3 regions of the Mesorhizobium japonicum MAFF 303099 genome follow, and region 3 is predicted to be linked to each of the others. Evidence: riboswitches for the same ligand, from Rfam matches in the RefSeq annotation. Region 3 holds a riboswitch; each other region holds the start of a gene.
What was found. A riboswitch is a leader RNA that binds a small molecule or an ion and turns the genes downstream of it on or off. The one in region 3 is predicted to bind cobalamin.
Positions count from the first base shown of each region.

Region 1: it holds a riboswitch for cobalamin, as region 3 does, so the genes downstream of both, MAFF_RS33435 (DUF1636 family protein) here and MAFF_RS06410 (CbtB domain-containing protein) in region 3, are expected to answer to the same signal.
Region 2: it holds a riboswitch for cobalamin, as region 3 does, so the genes downstream of both, metE (5-methyltetrahydropteroyltriglutamate--homocysteine S-methyltransferase) here and MAFF_RS06410 (CbtB domain-containing protein) in region 3, are expected to answer to the same signal.

Region 1 is NC_002678.2:6,746,650-6,751,474, reverse strand. Features, by position in the region: gene MAFF_RS33445 (ABC transporter substrate-binding protein) at 1-819, opposite strand, end outside; gene MAFF_RS33440 (ABC transporter ATP-binding protein) at 867-1,655, opposite strand; gene MAFF_RS33435 (DUF1636 family protein) at 1,652-2,119, opposite strand; cobalamin riboswitch at 2,142-2,347, opposite strand; partial or broken gene MAFF_RS33430 (transposase) at 2,475-2,889, opposite strand; gene MAFF_RS33425 (hypothetical protein) at 2,949-3,449, shown strand; gene MAFF_RS33420 (PAN domain-containing protein) at 3,525-4,733, opposite strand; gene MAFF_RS40405 (hypothetical protein) at 4,717-4,825, opposite strand, start outside.
Region 2 is NC_002678.2:4,954,446-4,959,270, forward strand. Features, by position in the region: gene metE (5-methyltetrahydropteroyltriglutamate--homocysteine S-methyltransferase) at 252-2,582, opposite strand; cobalamin riboswitch at 2,699-2,898, opposite strand; partial or broken gene MAFF_RS25055 (cytochrome P450) at 3,173-3,427, opposite strand; gene MAFF_RS25060 (cytochrome P450 family protein) at 3,433-4,665, opposite strand; gene MAFF_RS25065 (OmpW/AlkL family protein) at 4,757-4,825, opposite strand, start outside.
Region 3 is NC_002678.2:1,098,378-1,103,202, reverse strand. Features, by position in the region: gene MAFF_RS06420 (MFS transporter) at 1-797, shown strand, start outside; gene MAFF_RS06415 (aromatic ring-hydroxylating oxygenase subunit alpha) at 801-1,976, opposite strand; cobalamin riboswitch at 2,108-2,305, shown strand; gene MAFF_RS06410 (CbtB domain-containing protein) at 2,339-2,518, shown strand; gene MAFF_RS06405 (CbtA family protein) at 2,534-3,349, shown strand; gene cobU (bifunctional adenosylcobinamide kinase/adenosylcobinamide-phosphate guanylyltransferase) at 3,342-3,857, shown strand; gene cobO (cob(I)yrinic acid a,c-diamide adenosyltransferase) at 3,859-4,473, shown strand; gene cbiB (adenosylcobinamide-phosphate synthase CbiB) at 4,470-4,825, opposite strand, start outside.

The sequences.
Region 1 (4,825 bases), 1.4 Mb from region 3:
GGCCGGGTGGGCCTTCAAGAAATCGAGCAGTTTCTTGTAGCCGCCGCCATCCTGGTAATCGAGCAGGATGAGGAATTGCGGATTGCGCGACGCCACGGTTTCCCAGTCCGTGTTGCCCCAGCTGGTGTCCATGTCTGCCATGATGTTGTCGCCGCCGGCCGCGGTGATCATGGCGTTCGGAATGGCGAATTTTCCGGCTGTGAACGGCTTGTCCTCGCCTGAGTCATAAAGGAACACCCGCGTCCCCTTGCGGTCGCCGACTTTCGTCGTGATGTCTGCCAATTGCGCCTTCCAGCCGGAGACGAGCTTCTCCGCGTCCGCCTCCTTGCCGAAGATCTTGCCCAGCTTTTCGACGTCGCCATAGAGCAGGTCCATGGAAGCGGCCGGGCGGTTCTTGTCGAGATGGACGCAGCTTTCGGTCAGCACCAGTGTCTTGATGCCGTGCGGGGCGAGCGTGTCGGGCGTCACGTCGCCGCCGGGCTTCATGCCATAGTACCAGCCGGCGAAGAAGAAATCGGGCTCGACGGCGACGAGGTTCTCGAGCGTCGGGTATTTGGGCGCCAGTTCCGGGATGGAACCCTGCTCGGCCTTGAATTCGGGGCCGACCTTGTACCATCCGGTGATGCCGGTCAGGCCGACGATCGACGGCTGCAGCTTCAGCGCGAAGGCCATCTCGGCCATGTTGAGATCATGGATGACGGCGCGCTTGGGCGGTGCATCGAAAGTCAGCGGCTTGCCGCAGCTGTCGACCGTGACCGGGAAGGCGAAGGCTGTCGAGGCCAGCAGCGAGAAGACGAGCGACAGGGCGAGACGTTTCACGGATTTTGCTCCTTGGCTGAACGGTGTCGGACGGGGGATGGGTTCGATCAGGATGGCGGCGCGGCGCGGTTCGGCACATCGAAAACCGTGAGTTCCCGGTCTTCGGTCGGATGGCGAAGGCGAAACACGTCGACGCCGAAAATCTCGCGGATCAGCTGTTGCGTCAGCGCTTCGCGCGGCGCGGCCAGCGCATGCAGCCGCGCTTCGCTCATCACCGCGACCCTGGTGGCGAAGGGCGCCACCAGAGCCAGATCGTGCAGCACCGCGATCACCGTCATGCCGAAGCCGGCCACGAGTTCGAGCAGCTCGCCACGGGCGCGCGGATCGAGATGGTTGGTCGGCTCGTCGAGGAACAGGACTTTCGGTTGCTGCGCGATGGCGCGCGCCAGCTGGGCGCGCTGGCGTTCACCGCCCGACAGCGAGCCGATGCTGCGGCCAAGCAGCGCCAACAGGCCGGTCCGGCGCAACGCGTCGACGACGATGTCGCGCTCCTCGCTCCTGCGCCTCAGTCCAGCATGTGGGACGCGGCCGAGCTCGACATAGTCGATCACCGCCAGCCGTGGGTCCGGCTGGTCGGTCTGGCCGACGACGGCGATGTGCAAGGCGCGCTCGGCGGTCGAGATCCTGTCCAGGCGGCGCCCACCAAGCTTCACCTCGCCCGCACTTGGCCTGAGCATGCCCGACAGCATGCGCAGCAGCGTGGTCTTGCCGGCGCCATTGGGGCCGATGATGGCAAGACGATCGCCTGTGGCCACCGACAGGCTGACGGCGTGGACCAGATCCCGGCCATTCGCCATGGCGCGGAGGTCGCGAGCTTCGAGGAGTGGCGTTGTCATCGGCTGTCGCCCGCAAGCTTGCCCGGCCCGGGAATGCGGGCCAGCGTCTTGCCGGCCAGTCGCGGCGGACGCTGTCCGGAATTGCACCAGCCGTCGGCGAGCGAGGCGTAAAGCCCGGCAAATCGCACGAGATCGCCGGCGTCGGCCTCGGCGTCGATGGAACCGAAGAGATAGGAAGCCTTGCCTGGCGCCTGGAAGGCCACGGTCAGCGGCCGCGCACAGCCCGCCATGCATTCGACGCCTTCGACCGTGAAGCCATGCGCCACGGCGGGTTCATGGCAGGCCGAGAGCCGGGAACGCAAATCCGCACACAGGCTCTCACCCGACCTGATGCCGGTCGGGACGTCGCGGCAAAGCGTGCATACGATGATGCGATGATCGATGGCGCCGTCCAACTTTCCGTCACTTTCCAAAACTGGCGACGGAAGGATGCTGGCGAGCCGGCCGACAAGACCGACGTCCACGTCTCCTCCCGGCACACCCCGTCCGGTCAACTCAGTGATGGCAGGTCTCCTGGCTCGCGGGTCTCAGCGCAATCCTGCCTTCCCAGCCTTGCCGGCCAGTGGCATGTCGGATCTTGCTCTCCGCTTACAGTTGCGGGGGCAGCCACGGTCTCGACCTTTTGAGGTCTCACCGTGTTCCCTTTTCACCCCTTGCCTTTCGGCGCGGGGACCATCACGCACCCACCGTAGATTTCCATCGATCGCATCGCAACGAGTTTTTGCGATGTCGCTGCACTCCACACAATATGTAATAACATTACGTTTGAAGTGATGTTTCGCGACGATGTCAAGCTTGGTGTTGCGCACACGCCCCCGGCTAGGACGTAGACTCATTATCGCGTAGCCAGATGCGGACTGAGACGAGTTTGAGGGCAGCGAGGTAGTTTTCCGCCAGTTTGTCGTATCGGGTTGCGATCCGGCGGAACTGCTTGGCCTTGTTGAAGAAGCGCTCGACGAGGTTGCGTGCCTTGTAGAGGAAGGCGCTGAAGCAGATCGGGTCCTTGCGGTTGGCCTTGGGAGGGATGTTGGCCCAAGCCCTTCGCTCGGTGGCGGCATTGCGCAAGGCGTTGGCATGACAGCCCTTGTCGGCGCGCACCGGAGCGCAATCCCCAGAAGATGCCATTGAGAACCCGCCGATCATCCACGCGCGGCACGCCTCGCGGCTTGTTGGGCAGATGCGGCTGGATCGCGCGCCATTCGAAGTCGGTTAGGTCGTATTGGTTCGTGGGCAGTCTGAATCACAAACTGGCGCAGGCTTGACCGCACCGTGGAAGGCGGACATGAAAGGTCGATGATGAGCGAAGATATGCCCCAGTTGTTCTACCCAGGCATGCCGGAGCGCACGGAGCCTTGGACAGGTGACTACGAAATCTTATGGAGCATCTACATACGCTGCAACAACAGGCAGAAGCTCCGCCGTGTTCACATCCCTGCACTCGAAGCGATCATTGGCCAGCCCCACGGTGGACGAGGTTGGGTCATCGAGAAAGAGAACGACAATCCGGGAGAATTGAGATTGATGGCCACCGAAATCCTGGCCGGCTCCTACTCTGATGCCATGCTCCTTTCGTTGCTCAGGAAGCTTTACGCGCTCAGGCCACACTGGCATCTCACCGCAAGGCTAAACGCTGAGCATCCTCGCGGCGTCTATATTATGGCCACCTATGCGGAGAAGGAACCCAGCAGCGCCGCCCCTGCCGTATCCAACATCATGGTTGAGTTGCAGCCGGACTTCTCATGCTTGATCGATGGCACCACATCGCATCGCAGCGGGAGCGGCAAAGCGTTTTGATGACCTCCTGTGGTGAGGCCGTTGGACGGACGCCTCTTACCATTCTCAGACGTCGATCGCTTATGGGTATACGGCCTAGTTCCCGACGCTCTTGATTCCTGAGGCCACAGCTACGTTGTCGGATGATTGAGCGACGCTGTTGAACAGCGTGCACGACATTTCTTTGCTGCGGAAATTGAAACCCATACACGATTTTTCATTCGCGCATTGTAAGATGCAGTCTGGATACCTGAGTTGTCCCGTCCAATAAGGTACGCCGGAAACCTCGGTGTTCTTTGCGAATACTAGGTTCGAGTAGTGCAGATTGCTTTCGACAACCTTCTTGGCCGCCATCACAGATTCTTCGCTCTTCACAAGAACGGAAGCATCGCCTTTCATGAAGCAGGCTTGGTATTTGGTGTTGTATGTAACCGCCAAGCACGTAAAATCGTGGTCGCAAGCGTTCTGGCACTGCTCGGCAGTGACGCCTCGAATAGGCATGTTGGGCAGATCGTTTCCAATCGCGTCCCATCCAGATACGACTACAAAGCCGGTGTCAGGATCGGTCGGTGCAGTCATTATCGGGGGTTGCGGGGATACGCCACCCATTTGTCGACGAGGATCGGCGGCAAAATCCGCGGCTGCAAAAGTACGACCATCGAGCCACGCACAATTCGTTGCCAGCTGAATTGCCGTAGCATCTGTTAAGCCGACCTGTGCCAAAGTCTCGGGCGCAGATATGGGTGAGACAGGCTGTGTTTCTGGACCCAGCCTGTTAGCCAGTTGAACGTTTACGTCGACGCCCTGGACCATCCGACGCGAATAGCACCACGCAGTGTCCCACGAGCTGTCTTTTTCGTCCTTGAAGTGATGGCCTGAAATCAACTCCCATTTGTCTCCCTGGAAGTCGATCGTCTTCGTGGCGAACTTCGTGAAGTCCACGGTGACGACATCCGGTTCCTTCGGAGGCATTGGCGGCGTCGGCAGTTGCGTGGGCCGGGGAGTAGGCAGTGGGATGGAAGGCTTATCTGCTTTAGTTTCGGCAGGCTTCGCGGGTACTTCTACGCGCGGAGTATTCAGTTCTGAGATTGCAGGTCCGTTCTGCCACAGTCCAAGCTTCAAGCCCAAGCCGATCCCAATTGCTGCTACGGCGATTGCACCTCCGGTCGCAATTCGACGTAGTGCAGCCGCTTTGGAGATTTTCTCCTGAGCTGCGGCCTCAGCCTGTAGTGTCGGTATGGCAGAGCGCTTTACAATGAGGCCGACCGCCTGCTCGAGAAGAGCGGTGTTATGCCGGACGAGCATTGCCCTGCCCTTTCATCGACAACTTCACCAGATCGGCAACATCTGGCGGCAGCTCCTGATTCAGAGCCGTTCGAAGCACCTCTGGATCATCG
Region 2 (4,825 bases), 3.2 Mb from region 3:
AACTGGCTGGCGGTGAGCCGTCTCGTTTCTGGCCGGCTCATTTGGGGCCCAAGCCTCCTTCGATCGCCAGCCAACGGCGGCCTCTGGAACAGCTGACTTCGACGCGCCATGACAAGGGCCTCGGCCAGGCCAAGCTTGCCGAGGCGCTTTCGTCACGGGCAGCTCGATTGCCTTGGGCGCGCCGGATAGACTCCCCCAAGGATGCCCGGTGTGTGGCGTTGCCGCTCACCGCCGGCGAGTGGCACCGAGCCCTACGCCGTCTGCGCTTTTTGCCGAATTGCGCGTGCCGCAGCCACCATGTTCACCAGGGCAGGGCGGACCTCCTCCCACCTGCGCGTTTTGAGACCGCAGTCGGGATTCACCCACAGTTGGCCATCCGACAATCGCTTGCGCGCAAGCATGATGAGGTTGGAAATTTCGCCCACTTCCGGGACCCGCGGCGAGTGAATGTCATAGACGCCGGGACCGATCTCGTTCGGATACTTGAAGGTTCGCAGCGTATCGAGCAGTTCCAACTGCGAGCGCGAGGTTTCAATGGAGATCACATCGGCATCCATTGCAGCAATCGCGTCCACGATGTCGCCGAACTCGGAGTAGCACATATGGGTGTGAATCTGGGTCGCATCGCCAACCGCCGTTGAAGCCAGCCGGAAGCATTCGACGGCCCAGTCGAGATAGGCCTGCCAGTCGGCCTCGCGCAGCGGCAAGCCCTCGCGCAGTGCGGCTTCGTCGATCTGGATCATCTTGGCGCCGGCCTTTTCGAGGTCGCTCACTTCATCGCGAATGGCGAGCGCGACTTGGCGGCAGACGGCTGAGCGCGGAAGGTCGTCTCGGACGAAGGACCAGTTGAGGATCGTCACCGGGCCGGTAAGCATGCCCTTCACCGGCTTTGGCGTCAGCGACTGGGCGTATCGCCACCAGTGTAGTGTCATCGGATTTTGTCGCGACACATCGCCAATGATGATCGGGGGTCGCACAAAGCGCGAGCCATAGCTCTGCACCCACCCATGCTGCGTGAAGGCAAAGCCGCGGAGCTGCTCGGCGAAATACTGCACCATATCGTTGCGCTCGAATTCGCCGTGGACCAGCACGTCGAGTCCGATCTCTTCTTGCCAGCGAACGGCGGCTTCTATCTCTTTTTTCAGGAAGGCCTCATAGTCGACGTAACTCAGCTCGCCCTTGGCATGGGCTGCCCGCGCCTTGCGAACCTCGGCTGTTTGCGGGAAGGAGCCGATCGTCGTGGTGGGGAAGGATGGCAAGCCAAACGTGTCGCCCTGAAGCTTGGAGCGCACGTCGAATGCGCTCTTCCGGCGCGTCATGGCGACCTTGATGCTGGCGACCCGACCTTCGACGAGCGGATCATGCACCTTAGCGGATGTCGCGCGAGCGGCGGCAGCCTCAGCCGACGCCTCCAGTTCGGCGGCGACCGCGTCCCGGCCTTCAGCCAGGGCACGGGCGAGCACGACCAGCTCGTCGGTTTTTTGCGCCGCGAAGGCGAGCCACGATTTCACGTCCGCATCGAGGGCCGTCTCCATGTCCAGGTCGATCGGCACATGCAGCATCGAGCAGGACGGGGCGATCTCCACTCGGTCCAGCGGCCAGCCGGCGACGATCGGCTTGATGCGGTCAAGTATGGCAGGCAGGTTCGCGCGCCAGACGTTGCGGCCGTCGATCAGCCCGAGCGAGAGGACAAGGTCCTTCTGCGCAAGCCGGCCGACGGTCTCCAACTGCTCTGGAGCGCGCACGAGATCGACGTGCAGTCCCGCCACGGGCAGAGAAATTGCGGTCTCGAGATTGTCTCCCAGCGATCCGAAATAGATAGCGACCATGATCTTCAACTCCGGTGCTGCTTTTGACAGCCGGCAGTAGGCGAATTGGAGCGCATCCCGTTCGTTGGGAACCAGATCGACCACGAGCGCCGGCTCATCGATCTGCACCCAATCGGCTCCCGCGAGCTTCAGCCTCCGCAGGAGCTCCTCGTAGACGGGCAGCAGCCGTGGCAGGAGCGCGATAGGGTTGAAACCTTCCTCAGGTGACTTCGCCAACTTGAGAAAGGTAACCGGTCCAAGCAGGACCGGGCGCGTGTGGATGCCGAGCGCCTTGGCCTCGAGGAAATGATCGACCGGTTTCGCCGACGAGAGGGCAAAGCTCTGATCGTCGGTAAGTTCCGGCACAATGTAGTGATAGTTGGTGTCGAACCATTTGGTCATTTCCATCGCGGCAAGGCCATGCCCGTTGGCCGCATGCTCGTCACCGGCATGTCCGCAATCAGCGGCCTGATCTTGGTTGCCGCGCGCCATTGCGAAATAGGTATCGAGTGGGACCTCGCCGTCAGTCCAAGTGTATCGTGCCGGCACGGCGCCGACCATGGCGACGGTGTCGAGCACATGGTCATAAAGCGAGAAATCGTTGGACGGGATTTTCGACACGCCGCGATCGTGCTGCTCCCTCCAGCTGGCGGCGCGTAGCGCCTTCGCCGTCGCGAGCAGGTCGGCAGCGGGAGATTTTCCGGACCAGTAGCTTTCAAGCGCGAATTTGAGTTCCCGCCGTCGACCGATACGCGGCACGCCGAGCGTTGCCACTGGAATTTGTTGAGAGACAGTCATGCCATACCCCGATGGTTGGGGCGTGGGGACAAGGAACGCGCGAGCAGGCGGCACGAAGCCAGGCTACCGCGGCCACCGAGACACCCCGCCCGTGGACGTTGTTCGTCGTGGCAGGTCTCCTGGCTCGCGGGTCAAAGCCTCTGCCCGTCTTCCCGAGGCCGTTCGCCTCAGTGACACCAATGGGCTTGGCTCGCCGCTAACAGTTGCGGGGGCAGCGCCGGCATCGCACCGGCTTCCCTCTTAGCTCCGCTACGGCAGTGCCGCGCGGAGAACCACGACATGCGCACAATCACAGCAGCTTCGCTTCTTGTCAATACATATAACGAGATGTTTATGTGATGATGCGAATAATGCCCTTGCGCTGATCGGTCTCTTTCGCCCAAAGCCGCTTACGATGCCGCCTCTTATCAGTGCAGGCTCGGAGAGATCCTTGTCCCCATCGGCGACGCCGGATCAGATCGAGGTCGCCGGGCTCAAAGGGCGTAAAGTCGGGCCAGGTCGTCACGGTCAGCCGGGAATCCCGGTACTTGTTCCCGCTCGGCTTCGCTCAGCGTCCTTGCGCACTCGCCCATCAGCACGCTGATAACCATGTCCGGAAGCGGAAAGGAGAGGTGGCGCCTCAGGTCGGCGGACTGGGGCTGGGCCGCCAGCGTCTCGAACAACTGCGCGGCGATCGCCTCGACCTGCTGCGCGAGCAGCTTCACCCTGCGATTGCTGAAGGCCGGCGCCACGATCGAGCGTAACCGGGCATGCTCGCCCCCCTCGTGCGAGACCAGCCACCCCGGCGAACCGAGAATCACCGAATCCGGGGTGAATGCCGCACTCTCTAAGCGACGGAAGGGCGGAAGCTGACCGGCAGGCGCTGCGGGCAGCGAATGACGTAAGACGGCATGTAGACGACGTCCTCCGCAGCGATGGTCAGCGCCAGATCCTCCAGCCGCCCGAACAGCGGGGGGAAGGCGCAGCGCAATTCCAGGCGCGCCAGCGCAGCGCCCAGGCAGGAATGCGGCCCCTCGCCGAATGACAAATGCGGGTTGTGCCGCCGGGTGACATCGAACCTGTTGGCGCCGGGACCGAAGGCCTTTTCGTCCCGGTTCGCCGCATGGAACGCCATCAGGACGGCATCGCCGCGGCGGACCAGGCATCCGTCGATCTCCACGTCCTGGGTGGCATAGCGGAACGGCAGATTGGCCGCTGAGGTGCCCCAGCGCAGGATCTCCTCGATCGCCTGTGACCACGGAACTTGGCCGCTGCGCACCAAGTGCAGTTGCTGCGGATGCGTCAGCAATGCCAGCACGCCATTGCCGATGACGCCGGCGGTGGTCACGAAGCCCGCAGAGAGCACCATGAACAGCATGTCGATGAGCTCGGTGTCGGAAACGAGCTCGCCTTTGTCACGCGCGACGATCAGGGCCGAAGCCAGATCATCGCCGAGCTGGCCCCGCTTGAGCGCGATCAGGCGACGGAAGAACTCCGGGATGCGCTGCCGCGTCTGTCGCACCTCTTCGGCTGTGGCGGAGGTGCTGGCCAGGCTGTAGGTGAGCGCGACGATCTCTTCGCGCTGTTCGTCCGGCAAACCGAACAGTTCGGCGATCACGTTGGTGGGCAGCGGAGCGGCGAACTCGCTCATCAGATCGGCACTGCCGCCGCGCTGCGCCATCTCGGCCAGGAGTCGATCGACGCATTGTTCGACCCGTGGCGCCAGCAAGGCGATACGACTGGGCGCGAAGCTGCTGGACAGCAGGCCGCGCAAGCGCCGGTGATCGGCGCCGTGCGCCGTGGTCATGTTGTCCACTTTGCATATCCCGATCAGCGGATGATCCTCGGGAATCTCGCCGTCCTGCAGCGCCCGCCACTGTCGCCAGTCCTTGTTGAAACGCTGGTCGGAAAGCATCTGCCTGAGCGTCTGGTGACGGGCTGCCGCCCAGGTCACCACATCGCCTGGCAGCGACACTCGCGCCATCCCCCCCTGCCGCAGAATCGCAGAAGAAAGACGATCAAGTTGCGTGGGAGCGGCCGGCACACCGATCACGTCGCAATGATCGTTTTCTACGCGCATGCCAACAACTCCTTTAAGAACCATCGCGGGTCCACTTCTCGGCACGGAAGATTCCGCGCGCGGACTTCGAAAAGTGCCCCGTGCTTCGTCCTCAGAAGCGGTAGGTCAGACCTGCGCCTATCACCCAGGGATCGAGCTTGGCCTTGCCCGTGAGCTTGGC
Region 3 (4,825 bases):
AGACCGACTTCATGCAGGCAGAATCGCTGCGCATGGCGTGGTCGATGTTCGCCTGGACCGGCGGTCCGACGCTCGGCATCTTCCTCTACACCCGCTTCGGCATCTACGCCGCGCATGGCGCGGTTGCGGTGTTCGCGCTGGCGCTCTTGGCGCTGTTCTGGACCTATCGACTGGGCGACAACCCATCGATCCGACCCGGCAAGACACGGCCGGCGAATCCGCTCGCCAATATCGGCCGCTTCGTCGCGCAGCCGAGATTGAGGCTTGCCTGGCTGATCGCCTTCGGCCGCTCCTGCTTCTGGACGACATTCTTCGTCTATGGGCCACTGTTCATGGTGATCACCGGCGAGGGTAAGCTGGCCGGCGGCCTGCTGGTTTCGGCCGGCAACGCGCTTTTGTTCATGGCGATTTTCTGGGGCAAGGCCGGAAAACGCTTTGGCGGCCGGCGCACCATGACATTCGCCTATTTCGCCATGTCGGCGATGCTTCTGGCGGCGGGTGTCGTCGGCGAAACCGTGCCGCTGCTCACCGGCGCCTTCCTGCTGTGTGGCGCCTTTTTCACCATAGCGCTCGATGCGTTGGGCTCGACCGCCTTCATGCGTTCGGTGCGCTCCTATGAACGGGCGCAGATGGCGGCGGTCTATCGTACTTATCTCGACTTTTCCGAACTCACGCCGCCGCTGGTCTATTCGGTGGTGCTGGCCTTCTTCGGACTGGGCTCGGTGTTCGTCACGCTCGGCCTGCTGGCGGCGGTTTGCGGTTTTGTCACGTGGCGTTACTTGCCGAAGTCTCTCTGACGATCAGGGCTTTGGTACAAGCGCCGCGTGGCGCTCGCGCACCCAGTTGTGGAAGCGGTGTAGTTCATACTCCTCCGGCATGAGCACGCCGGCCTGGTGACGCATCGAGCGCAGGCCCCTCTGGTTGACCTCGCAGATCGCGGCGTCCTCTTCCAGCACCTGTGTGCCGAAGGCGACGATGTTGTCGATATCGGTCGCGGCCAGCGCCTCGGGCGCGAACAGCCACTCGGCGACAAGTTCGGTCTCTTCCGGGCCGAGCGGCACCAGGCGTACGGTCCTTACATAGTCGACATGGCCGACGATGAACATCGAGGGCAGGCTGGTGGCGTAGGTCTGGCCGGCGGCGCGTTCGGCTGGCGTCAATCCGGAGAAGACCGGCCCGTGCGCCTGGCCGTCGCGCGACCAGGTCTCGGCGCCGGCGCGCAGGCCGCCGGAAAATTCCGGTGCGTCATTGTCGGCGTGGTGCGTCCATTCGGGGTCGTCGTGCCGGCTCATCAGGCCGCGGCCATAGATCGGCACCAGCCGCGACAGGTCCTTGTGGACGCCCGGGCAGTGCAGGCACTCGTTGAAGTTCTCCCAAAAGATCTTCCAGTTGCAGTGCATCACCTTGCGCAGCACATGGCCCGATAACAGCGTTTCCAGCGGCCAGTTGCCGAGATTGCCGGAGGCCGGGTCGAAGGATGCCTGCGCGGAGCCCGCCGCATCCTCCTGCAGATTGATGAACACGAAACCGCGCCACACCGAGAGCGCGACGCGGTAGAGCGGATGGTCGGCCTTGTCGAAGCCGTCCGGCAACGATTTCGACGGCACGCGCACGAGGTCGCCGCGCAGTGAATAGGACCAGGCGTGGTAGGGACAAGTGATTAGCCGCGCCTTCAGCCGGCCCTCGCTCTCCTGGCAAAGCTGCGAGCCGCGATGCCGGCAGGTGTTGTGGAAGGCGCGCAAGGCGCCGGTGTCGTCGCGCAGCACGACGATGTCCTGCGTGCCGATGCGGAATCGGCGGAAGGCCAGTGGCTGGGCCAGATCGGCCTCGCGGCAGACGAGCAGCCAGTTTTTGTACCAGATGGCATCGAGGTCGCGCTGGTAGCTCTCACCGTCCCAATAGGCCGACGAGGGCAGGGTCGGTTCGGCCTGGGTCAGGCCATTGTAGGGGGCGCGCTCGCTGGCAGTGGGCTGCATGGCTGGCTTCCTGTGAGGCGGCCAGCCGACACCCGGCAGGAAGAATTGTCAATTCTCGTGCCTGGAAACGGCATGGCGCAATCGCGCTGTTTGCCGGCGGAATTTGGTTTGCCGCGTGTCGTGATTTTCCCTATAGTCATGCAGTCGTCGGTTCCGTTTTGGAGCCAAGAGGGAATGCGGTGCGGGCGAAATTCTTGCCCAATGCCGTGGCTGCCCCCGCAACTGTGTGCGGTAGTCCTCTCCATATGCCACTGAAGATTCGTCTTCGGGAAGGTGGGGAAGGGCGCTGATCCGTGAGCCAGGAGACCTGCCGACGACGGCAAAACTGACAGGCCCTCGGGTGGAGGGTGAAAGGACAAGATATGAATACCGCTTCCATCTCCCTCGGCACCTCCGTCTCCTCGCAGTCGCGCTTCATGCAGCTGGCGCTTGCCGCACTGCTCGGCACGTTCATCATCGGCTTTGTCGGCTTCTCGCATATCGATGCTGTGCACAATGCCGGTCATGACAACCGGCATTCGATGGCGTTTCCCTGCCACTGACGAGGATCTGACATCATGAATCTGTTTCGCAACGTCGTGTTCATCGCGGCGATCGCAGGGCTCGTGGCCGGCGTTGTCCTTGCCTGCATGCAGGCCTATGCCACCGTACCACTGATCCTCAAGGCGGAAGTCTACGAACAGGCCGAAGGCGGCCATAGCCATGACCATGCCGCCGCACCCGCGACGCCAACCGGGGCCGCCAGCGGCACCGCGATGAGTTCGGCCCCACCGGCGGCAAATTCGATGAGCGCCGCCACCCCGGCTCCGGCCGTAGCCGCCGCTCCGGCCGAAGACGAGGGCTGGGCACCGGCCGACGGCTTCGAGCGCTTTGCCTTCAACGTCGTGTCCAATGTCGTCACCGGCATCGGCTTCGCGCTGATCCTGGTCGCGGTTTCGGAATTCGCCGGCGGTATCGGCAATTGGCGCCAGGGCGTCTTCTGGGGCCTGGCCGGCTTTGCCGTCTTCACATTGGCGCCCGGTCTCGGCCTGCCGCCGGAACTGCCCGCCATGCCTGCCGCCGACCTGACGCAGCGCCAGATCTGGTGGGTGGCGACCGTGATCGCGACCGCCATCGGGCTCGGCCTGATCGCGTTCCGCAAGTCGCTGCCGCTGGCCATTCTTGCCGTGGCGCTGATCGTTGCTCCGCACATTGTGGGTGCGCCGCAGCCCGACAGCTTCGAGACGCCGATCCCGGAAGGTCTGCACCACCAGTTCGTGGTGGCGGTGACGCTGACCAATCTGGTGTTCTGGCTGGTGCTCGGCGCCGTCGTCGGCGTGGTGCGCGGACGCTTTACCGGCACGGCGACCAGCCTGCGCGACAGCTTTGCCTGATCGCAACAAGCTGACCTTCATCATCGGCGGTGCGCGCTCCGGCAAGAGCGCGCATGCCGAAATCCTGGTGACGGCGTTGCCGTCGCCATGGACCTATATCGCTACCGCGCAAGCCTATGACGACGAGATGCGTGAGCGCATCGCGCTGCACCGCTCGCGGCGCGGCGAGGGCTGGACGACCATCGACGCGCCGCTCGACCTTGCCGGCGCGCTCGAGGCATTGCCCGACAACCAGCCGGTGCTTGTCGACTGCCTGACGCTGTGGCTGACCAATCACATGCTGGCCGATCACGACGTCGCAGCCGCGTGCCGGCGGCTGGCGGATGTGCTGTCACGACCACGCGGACCCTGGTTCGTGGTCTCCAACGAAGTCGGGCAAGGGATCGTGCCGGACAATGCCTTGGCGCGCCGGTTTCGCGATGACGCCGGCCGGCTCAACCAGCAGGTCGCGGCGATCGCCGATACGGTGCTGCTGATGGTGGCGGGGCTGCCGCTCAAGGTGAGGTGACATGACCGACATCGACAATAAGGACGAAGAGCGCCATCGCGCCAAGATGGCCAAGCGCAAGGCGGTGCAGGATGCCGAGGTGGCGAGCAAGACGGTCGAAAAGGGGCTGCTGATCGTCAACACCGGTCCGGGCAAGGGCAAGACCACGGCTGCCTTCGGCCTGGCGCTGCGGATGCTTGGCTATGGTAAGCGCGTCGGCGTCGTGCAGTTCATCAAGGGCAAGTGGCACACCGGCGAGAAGGATGCGTTTTCTGCCTTTGGCGACCGCGTCGTCTGGCACGCGATGGGCGAGGGCTTCACCTGGGAGACGCAGGATCTGAAGCGCGACATCGCCGCCGCCGAGGCCGCCTGGGCCAAGGCGCTCGAGTTGATCGCCGACCCCTCGATCAGCCTTGTCGTGCTCGACGAACTCAACATCGCGCTGCGTTACGATTATCTCGATCTCGACAAGGTGGTCGCGGCGCTGAAGGCGCGCCGCGAGGGCCTGCATATCGTCGTCACCGGCCGCAACGCCAAGCCGGCGCTGGTCGAGGCGGCCGATCTGGTCACCGAGATGGGCGTGACCAAACACCACTTCTCGGCAGGCGTGAAGGCGCAGCAGGGGATCGAGTTCTAGAACGCAAGAACGGCGATGACCGAAACCACGGCGAACAACGCGATCAGCAGGTAGTCAGCGACGCGGTAGAGCGTCAGCGCCCGCCTGATGTCGCCGCTGTCGACGTCGCGGCGGCCGCCTTCGCCCATAAAGACATCATCGACCACGATGCCGCCATAGCTGCGCGGCCCGGCAAGCGCCAGGCCAAGCGCGCCGGCCATGGCCGCTTCCGGCCAGCCGGCATTGGGCGAGCGGTGTTTTTTGGCATCGCGCGACACCGCCTGCCAGGCACTGCGGGGATCGGCGTCCTTGACCAGGAAAGCCGCCAGCACGATCAGCAGCGCCGTCAGCCGCGATGCCGGCAGGTTGATCC